DNA from 3 places in the Brevibacillus sp. M2.1A genome. Region 1 is predicted to be linked to each of the others. Evidence: riboswitches for the same ligand, from Rfam matches in the RefSeq annotation. Region 1 holds a riboswitch; each other region holds the start of a gene.
What was found. A riboswitch is a leader RNA that binds a small molecule or an ion and turns the genes downstream of it on or off. The one in region 1 is predicted to bind S-adenosylmethionine.
Positions count from the first base shown of each region.

Region 2: another riboswitch for S-adenosylmethionine. It lies ahead of HP567_RS05240 (methionine ABC transporter ATP-binding protein); the one in region 1 lies ahead of HP567_RS17740 (aminopeptidase P N-terminal domain-containing protein).
Region 3: another riboswitch for S-adenosylmethionine. It lies ahead of metK (methionine adenosyltransferase); the one in region 1 lies ahead of HP567_RS17740 (aminopeptidase P N-terminal domain-containing protein).

Region 1 covers NZ_JABSUY020000001.1:3,623,883-3,627,026, reverse strand. The annotation lists gene HP567_RS17745 (helix-turn-helix domain-containing protein) at 1-50, opposite strand, end outside; gene HP567_RS17740 (aminopeptidase P N-terminal domain-containing protein) at 208-1,470, opposite strand; SAM riboswitch class I at 1,620-1,746, opposite strand; gene HP567_RS17735 (sulfite exporter TauE/SafE family protein) at 1,798-2,586, opposite strand; gene HP567_RS17730 (MBL fold metallo-hydrolase) at 2,617-3,144, opposite strand, start outside.
Region 2 covers NZ_JABSUY020000001.1:1,060,024-1,063,167, forward strand. The annotation lists gene HP567_RS05235 (Ger(x)C family spore germination protein) at 1-818, shown strand, start outside; SAM riboswitch class I at 926-1,042, shown strand; gene HP567_RS05240 (methionine ABC transporter ATP-binding protein) at 1,143-2,156, shown strand; gene HP567_RS05245 (methionine ABC transporter permease) at 2,157-2,822, shown strand; gene HP567_RS05250 (MetQ/NlpA family ABC transporter substrate-binding protein) at 2,883-3,144, shown strand, end outside.
Region 3 covers NZ_JABSUY020000002.1:83,348-86,491, reverse strand. The annotation lists gene HP567_RS29655 (S8 family peptidase) at 1-1,080, shown strand, start outside; SAM riboswitch class I at 1,142-1,243, shown strand; gene metK (methionine adenosyltransferase) at 1,377-2,582, shown strand; gene HP567_RS29645 (polysaccharide deacetylase family protein) at 2,734-3,144, shown strand, end outside.

The DNA of each region.
Region 1 (3,144 bases):
TCGATTTCTGACCGCAGCGACTGGTGCAATGTCCCTAGCAGTCCCCCCATATTGGATCACCCTTTTGGTTTTACTTTATTTTACAATCAAATGGTTTTTTTTGGAAGATGCATTAGACATTTCTTTATCGTTTTACTAGTTTTTGTAAGGAGATGTTCACATGCAAGTAACCATAACAGAGCTTGTTATGGTTACATTAAGCTTTCGCTATTCCTTTTTCCCAATCAACATTTCCACTTCCTCGATTTCCTTCGGGATCTGTGACGAGAGTATCTCACAGCCCTCTGCTGTTACCAACACATTATCTTCAATCCGAATCCCAATGGCTTCTTCCTCTATGTACAGACCTGGTTCAATCGTGATCACCATACCAGGCTGCAAGCCAACATTGTAATCTGAGAAATCGTGCGTATCTAGTCCAAGGTGATGTGACACGGAATGATAGTAGTATTTGGAGAGCTCACTGCTGTCTTGGATGAGACCGAGACGTAGCAGACCATCTGTCAGGACCTGTTTCGTAACATCATTGAGTTCTGAAAGTGTGACACCAGGCTTCACTGCTTCGATGGTCTTGATTTCTGCTTCGAGCACGAGTTGATAGATCGCTTTCTGTCGTTCAGTAAAGCGACCATTTACGGGAAACGTTCGCGAAATATCAGCCGCATAGTAATTCGATGCTGCACCGAGGTCGAGGAGGACCAAGTCACCATCTACCGCACGCTGATTATTCGCTTCATAGTGCAAGATAGTAGCATTGACGCCACTAGCAATAATGGGTAAATAAGGAAGCTCGCGAACACCGTGCGACTTCAACGTGAAATCATAGTGCGCCTCTAGTTCATATTCCATGATTCCAGGACGTGCATACGACCACATGCGCCGGATTGCTTCATCCGTGATCGTAATCGCACGTCTGATCTCTTCGATTTCGGCCGAACTCTTCAACATACGCAGTTCTTTCAGCCATGGGCCCGCATCGTGAATTTGAAGGGTCCGGTATTTCTTCTGCGCGTCTTCGGCAAAATTGTCTGCAGGGGTCAGCTCGTCGCTCCACTGATAGCGATACAAGTCAAGATAGAGTGAGGACTTGCCTTCGCAGCGCCTCACAAAGACTCCAAATGACTCCAGCCACTCATCGAGATAGTCGAAGTGTTCAATACCAGATTGCTCCTTCGCCTCTTGATCGGATAAGACCGCCCCTGTCCATTTCGCTTCCAGCTCATTTGGGCGCTGAAGAAATAGCGTTTCGTTTACGATACCAGCGCGTTTCGTGATCATGAGAATGAGGTTGCTGCGCGCAATGCCCGTTAGATAATAGAAGTTGCGGTTTGGTGAAAACAGATATTTATCGTCATTGCTGCGTGTCTTGACAACCCCTGAAAAGAGGACAAGTGCGCTGTGGTCAGGCATTTTTTCCGCGAGTTTTTGACGGCGCTTGATGAATTCTATTGAATGTATGGTGTTTGTCATATGTTTGATACCCCTTCGTTCGTGAGTTTCTTCACGGATTGATATCGATTGTGAAAAGCGTTCTTGATCGCTTCAAGTTCAGTATAGTCTGATAATTTTCTGCCGATTTCAGTTTGAAAGTATCCTCCTTTCTTCTTTATTTTAGGATACTTTCATCAATTGGGAAACGAGTTTCAACAAAGAGCAGTTGCTTTATGCAAACTGCTCCTTGTCACCGTAGATTACGAAGGTTGCCGGGTTTCATCGGGCCAGTCCCTCCACCACTCTCGATAAGAATGTTCTATGAAATGTAATTTCATAGAACATTCTTTTATTTTTCTTTATTATTTATGGAAATGCAAGAATGTCGGCCCAAATCTTAATTGTCGTGGCTAGGATCAACAAGGCTAGAATGGTTTGGAGAATCCGGGTGTCCAAACGTTTGCTGACCTTTGTACCGAGCGGCGCTGCCAAGATGCTGGCGAATACCATGATCACGGATGGCCAAAACAATATATCCCCTGCCATCCATTTTCCTATGGTCGATCCAATGGAAGAAAGGAAGTTGATGGCAAGAGAGGAAGCAATCGCAACTCTTATCGGTATCCTAAGGATGATCAACATGATGGGAACCAAAATAAAAGCGCCAGCTGCCCCTACAATTCCAGAGGCACCTCCGACAATCAAAGCGGATAATACAGCTGTTGGCTTATGAAAGATCATCTCGGTCGTCTGTTCACATTCGTCCATTCGCTTTTTTGGCAGGAACATCAAGATTACAGCAATGGTGGCCAGAATGGCGTAGACGATATTGACGGCATCTGCTGAAAGATATTTTCCTCCATATCCTCCAAGCAAGCTCCCTACAATAATGGCACTTCCCATGTACACAACGAGCTGGTAATGGATAAGCTGATCTTTGCGTAGAGTCCAAACAGCAGCCAGGGTGGCAAAAAATACTTGGACGGCACTTATTCCGGATACTTGGTGAGCTGTGTAAGCAACGAATCCAAGGGCAGGCGGAATGTACAGAAGCATCGGATACTTGATGATGGAGCCCCCGATCCCGACGAGACCAGAGATAAATGATCCCGCGAAACCGATAACAAACAGTGTGATTACGAGGTCGATAGTCATAGGCTCACCCTTGCAACTCCTCGCTTCGTTTTATCCTAGTTCTACGACTGCCAAGCCGTCTCGTTGCCATTTCAATATTCCGCCGCTCAAATTCATCACTTCTTTGAATCCGTTTGCTTTCAGAATGCTGGCGCCAATAGCGGATCGGGCACCGGAACGGCACTGTACGAGAAGTGGCTTTTCGCGAAGAATCTCATCCAGCCGCACGGCGAGTGTACCGAGCATGATGTGCTGTGCATCCGGAATGTGTCCTTCCTTCCACTCAGCCAAATTACGAACATCTACTACGTGAACCTCTCCTTTTTCCACGCGGTCTGCAATCTCCAGCGGTGTTACCTCCTCGATTGTCTCGAGCGAAGACGCTTCCCTTTCCATTAACTTGCCGCAGTCGATATAGCCTGTGACATGATCAATCCCTACGGAATGCAGGGCTTGCAAAATCTCGTCCAGCTCATCTGGGTTGGCCAGAATGTGAACCGGGCGATTGTAATCGACAATCCAGCCCGCCCAGTTGGCAAATGATTTGTTAAAAGGAATGTGAAGAGTTCCCGCCAGATG
Region 2 (3,144 bases), 2.6 Mb from region 1:
TTGGCAGTATCGTTGACACGTTGTATCGGGATTCCTCTATTTCCAGCAGGGTTTATCTTTGCCTTTTCGAAGGCGAAACATATGATATGTTAACGTATCCCTATTCTGAAGCAGGGAATATCGGAATCTATCTATACCGTATGATTGAGCAAAATATTGAAGGGGAAAAAATTCCGTCTTCCACCATGCATGAGTTTTTTCGAGCTTATTATGACAAAGGAATCGACCCGATCATGCCGTTTATTGCAAAAAAGGGAAATGAGCTGCAAATCAAGGGTATCGCATTATTTCAAGGGGAGCGTTATGTAGGGTGGATCACACCAAAGGAAGCCTTTTTAATCAAGCTCATGCATGGCAAATTCAGGATTGGGAGCTACGATACTTCTGTCCCTGCTCATATTTTTGGCGAGGTGCACAAGAATCACGGAAGTAAAAATGATCGTGTGCAGCTTGTCTTTGATACGATTTCCAGCCATTCAAAAATCGAGCTGACCCAAGTATCTCCCCCGATCTTTGATATTTACATCCGATTAAATGCGCGGATTTTGGAATTAACCCTCCCGCTGAAGCTAGAGAATGCAAGGTTGATGAAAATCATGGAACATGCACTGGAAGAAGAGCTCGGAAAAGAACTGCAGAAAGTAGTCCACAAATTGCAGGACCTCAATGTCGATCCAGCTGGGTTCGGGATCGTGTATCGTTCAAATAGAAGAGGGAAGGCAAATATGACGCAGGCCGAATGGAGAAAGATGTTCAAAGATGCGACATTTCACTTTCACGTAAAGTCGACCATAATACGCAACGGCGTCATGGATTAAAAAACTTTTTCCTGCTATTACTATTGACGTGATATTTTCAAAAAGGATATAATCCGTTTTGTATCATCAAGAAATAGAAAAAACGAACATAATATACGTAGATATCTTTCTTATCAAGAGAGGCGGAGGGACAGGCCCTATGAAGCCCGGCAGCCGGTTCATTTTCGAATGAACGTCGCGGTGCCAATTCCTACAGGATTGTTTGGATCTTGTGTAGATGAGAAGGGTGGATGCGAACGTATACATTGCGTTGCAGCCCCTTTTTCGTTTATGAAAAAGGGGTTTTCATATTTTTATCAAGATTATGGTCGGGAGGTGGATGCGTTGATCCAACTGCGTCATTTGCATAAAAGCTATCAAGTTCAAGGTAAAACCATCCCAGCGTTAACGGGGATCGACCTTTCCATAGAGCAAGGCGAAATTTACGGGATCATTGGACATTCGGGTGCCGGGAAAAGTACATTGATCCGATGCATCAATTTGCTAGAGCGCCCAACTTCAGGGGAAGTTATTGTGGACGGCGTCGATTTGACAAAGCTGGATGAAGGGAAGCTGCAAGAAAAGCGCCGCTCAATCGGCATGATTTTTCAGCACTTCAACTTGCTGTCTTCTTCGACAGTCGGCGAAAATGTCGCTTTTCCGCTCAAGCTGGCAAAGCGTCCAAAGGCAGAGATTGATAAGAAAGTAAACGAACTGCTGAAGCTGGTGGGCTTGGAGGCACATAAGGACAAATATCCGTCCCAGCTGTCTGGCGGACAGAAGCAGCGTGTCGGGATCGCCCGTGCGCTCGCGAATGATCCAAAAGTGCTGCTCTGTGACGAAGCTACATCGGCTCTCGATCCGCAGACGACGAACTCCATTCTGGGACTGCTCTTGGACATCAACCGCAAGCTGGGCTTGACCATAGTGTTGATTACTCACGAGATGCACGTCATTCGCTCTATTTGTGATCGTGTCGGCGTGATTGATGGAGGAAAGATCGTCGAGTCGGGTAACGTACTGGATGTATTCCTTCGTCCGAAGCATCCAACAACACAAGAATTCGTGGAACAAGTAGCAGATTCTACAGAGCTGCGCGAAGCAGTCGAGCACGAAAAAGCCTCGGGGAACCGCACGATTGCTCGTGTCACCTTCCTCGGAGAAAAAACGTACCAGCCGATCCTGTTCCAAACGATGCAAGAGACCGGTACGGTGTTCAGTATTTTGCAGGGAACAATCTCCCGCATGAAAGATACGCCGTATGGTCAGTTGGTGATCGAGCTGGAAGGCGATGTCGCACAGAATCAAAAGACCATCGAGACGCTGCGCCAACGTGGCTTGGAAGTAGAGGTGATATAAATGGACTGGACATTCGAAAATGTGGATTGGGCTGAAATCGGCGAAGGTACGATGGACACGCTCACGATGCTTGGCTTTTCCACCCTGTTTACCGTCCTGATTGGTTTGCCGTTGGGCATCATTCTGTTTTTGACTTCTCGCGGACAGCTTTTGCAAAACCGCACTTTTTATACGATCGCATCATTCGTTGTCAACGTATTGCGCTCGGTACCATTTATCATTTTGATGATCTTGCTGATTCCTGTGACGAAAATGCTCGTAGGAACCTCACTCGGTGTACTGGGTGCCATTCCGCCGCTCGTGTTTGGGGCCGCTCCATTTTTCGCACGTTTGGTGGAAACCTCTCTGCGTGAGATTGATAAAGGCGTGATCGAGGCCGCACAATCTATGGGTGCTTCCAATTGGCAGATCGTCTGGAATGTCCTTTTGCCAGAGTCTAGGTCAGGTCTGATCGCAGGTATTACGATCACGACGGTAACACTGGTCTCCTACACGGCAATGTCTGGGGTAATTGGCGGCGGTGGTTTGGGTGACTTGGCGATCCGATACGGTTATCAGCGTTTCCAAACCGATGTCATGATTGTGACTGTTGTTATTTTGCTGGTGATGGTACAGATCTTACAATCGCTGGGGGACCGTCTGGTTCTGAAATTCAGCCGCAAATAGGATCTTTCCATATAGATTTTCAAAAAATAAGATGAAATACATGCAAGGGGGAAATCATTCATGAAAAAGCTAGTCGTATCTGTACTTTCTACTGTATTGGCATTTTCTTTGGCAGCTTGCGGAGGCAAAACGGAAACAGCACCTGCTCCAGCTGAAGGCGGCGCACAAGGCGGACAAAAGGAAGTAACATTGAAGGTAGGCGCTTCTCCCGTTCCACATGCAGCAATCTTGAAATTTATTCAACCAAAACTGAAAGAACAAGGCGTGAACCTGGAAGTCCAAGAGTTCACTGATTACGTACAGCCTAACGTTCAAGTGAACG
Region 3 (3,144 bases), on a different contig from region 1:
AAAAAGATGGTTGTCTGGGACCCTAACTACGATAATGGAACAAAGGACAATCCGACAGAGCGCGTTCAAAAAGAAGTGTCACCAGGCAAGTATTACATCCGTGTGAGTGAGTACAATCGCAATGCGGTGAATGGCGAATATCAGCTGGATCTGGGATACACGCCAGTAAAAAAAGATTTTAATGAGCCGAATGACACCTACCAAAAAGCGTCTCCGCTAAGCGGGGGGACAGTGATGTCAGGGACGATACCGACAGCTACTGATTCCGACTGGTTCCAATTTACTGTGAATAGTGAATCGTATGTGACGTTCCGAGCGCCATACATTCCTGTCGATAGCGGCTTTCGTTTCGCGCTCTACAGCGATCGAAACATGAACTATGCGATTGCTTCGACGAATGAGGTAGCGGAGCTGTCTAACCGAGGAAACGATATTATCGGTTTGCGTCTGCAGCCAGGAAAATATTATGTGCGCCTTAATAGCGGTACTTCGTTCAAATATGAATCGTACCGACTCACGGTGACGCAGCAAAAATTGATAGCCGGCTATCGCGATATTTCGGACCACTGGGCGCGCTCAGAGATCGTCAGACTCAGCTCACGCGATATTGTAAATGGATTTAATGATGCGTCGTTCAAGCCGAATCAGGCAGTGACCCGTGCAGAGTTTGCGACCATGCTGCTTAAATCGATGCGTGCGACCGGTTCCAAGGTAGCGACTACCTATACAGGAAAAACGACCTTCCGGGATATGCCAAAGCGGCACTGGGCGTATCACAACCTGGGTGTAGCCTACCAATTGGGAATTTTGAAAGGGTATCCGAAGAATGAAATGAAGCCGGATCAGCCGATATCGCGTGCAGAGATGGCGGTAATGATCGCGCGAGCACGTAATGTGTTGATGTATAACCGTGGTACTTCCAATTATCAGGATGTGCCAACGAGTCACTGGGCTTCTCCTGCTATTGAGGCTTTGACATCAAGAAATTGGGTTAATGGGTACGGTTCTTCCTTTAAACCGAATGGAAGGGCAACTCGTGCCGAGGTAGTAGTGGTACTTTCCAAGGCCTATCAACTATAAGTAAAATTTTTCCTATTGACATCTCTGAAAAAAACAATTATTCTATTATCCGTAATGGATACTCTTATCCAGAGCAGGCGGAGGGACTGGCCCTATGAAGCCCGGCAACCGATCTAGAGCGGTGCTAACCAGCAGAACGGACATCTGTTCTGGCCGATAAGAGGATGAAGGAAGCAAAAAACGCTCAAACCTTTTCCTCCTAAAAAATGGAAAAGGTTTTTTATTTGCGTTTACGTAGATAAAATCCTGACTCGGCTACCACACTATTTGTATGAGGTCAAAGGAGGTATTTTCTCATGGCTTTGCAAAAAGGTCGTCGTCTGTTTACATCCGAATCTGTAACTGAAGGACATCCGGATAAAATTTGTGACCAAATTTCCGACTCCATCTTGGATGCGATCCTGTCCAAAGATCCTAACGCTCGCGTAGCTTGCGAAACTTCCGTAACTACTGGTTTGGTTCTCGTAGCAGGTGAAATCACTACAAACACTTATGTGGATATCCAAAAGCTCGTTCGTGAAACCATTCGTGAAATCGGCTATGACCGTGCGAAATTTGGTTTTGACGCTGACACTTGCGGTGTTATTACCGCAATTGGCGAGCAGTCTGCTGACATTGCACTTGGTGTAGACCAAGCATTAGAAGCGCGCGAAGGCAAAATGACTGACGCTGAGATCGAAGCTATTGGTGCTGGTGACCAAGGTTTGATGTTTGGTTTTGCTTGCAATGAAACACCTGAGCTGATGCCACTTCCTATCAGCATGTCCCACCAATTGGCTCGTCGTCTGACTGAAGTGCGTAAAAACGGAACACTTGCTTACCTCCGTCCTGACGGAAAAACACAAGTAACCGTTGAGTACGATGGCGACAAACCAGTTCGCATCGATACAATCGTTATCTCTACCCAACATGCTCCTGAAACAACTTTGGAGCAAATCAAGCAAGATCTGGTTGAACACGTAATCAAACCAGTTGTTCCAGCTGAACTGTTGGACGCTGAAACCAAATACTTCATCAACCCAACTGGCCGTTTCGTAATTGGCGGACCACAAGGGGATGCTGGCTTGACTGGCCGCAAAATCATCGTAGATACTTACGGCGGTTATGCTCGTCATGGCGGCGGTGCGTTCTCCGGTAAAGATCCAACAAAAGTTGACCGTTCCGGTGCTTACGCAGCTCGTTATGTAGCGAAAAACATTGTGGCTGCTGGCCTCGCAGACAAATGCGAAGTACAAGTTGCTTACGCAATTGGTGTAGCACAGCCAGTTTCCATCGCAGTAGATACTTTCGGTACAGGTACTATTTCCGAAGAAGCTCTGGTGAAATTGGTTCGCAAACACTTCGACCTGCGTCCTGCTGGTATCATCAAGCAACTCGACCTGCGTCGTCCTATCTACAAACAAACAGCTGCATATGGCCACTTCGGACGCAATGACCTGAATGTTCCTTGGGAGCAAACAGACAAAGCAGAAGTTCTGAAGCAAGAGGCTGCTCAACTGTAATATTGCTGAATGACATAAAAAGAGCCTGGTATTGCTACTGGGCTCTTTTTCATGTTAGGTGCAAAGTCATCCAATTATTGGGTCAATTGTTGCACAGGAATTTGTAGGACTGTGTCGAATCTCCTAGTGAGGAAGTAGAGGAGGGGTTTTTTTGCCGAACAGAAGGCTCTTCCTGATCGTGTTTCTTACTTTTTTGTTTTTTGCAGTGGCTATTGGGTTGTTAGGCGAATCTTTTCTGGAAAAAAAGAATAAACAAGAAGTGCAACCTTTTCCCCAAGTGGATACGTCTATAAGCATAAGTGAGACAAAAAATGCTGAGCCAAACGTCACACCAATTGAAGAAGCAGCGGTTCAAACGAAAAAGTGGTATAACAATCAGGTTGTGGTTTTGACGTACCATCATGTCACGGATCAATCGAATCAGCGGTATGTCATAGCTCCTGATCAATTTGCCCGACACATGAAATTTTTGCATGATAACGACCTGAATCCGATTTCGTTGGAGGAGTTCCTGCGATTTATGGAGACGGGTACCTTACCGACTGAGAATGCTGTTTTGATT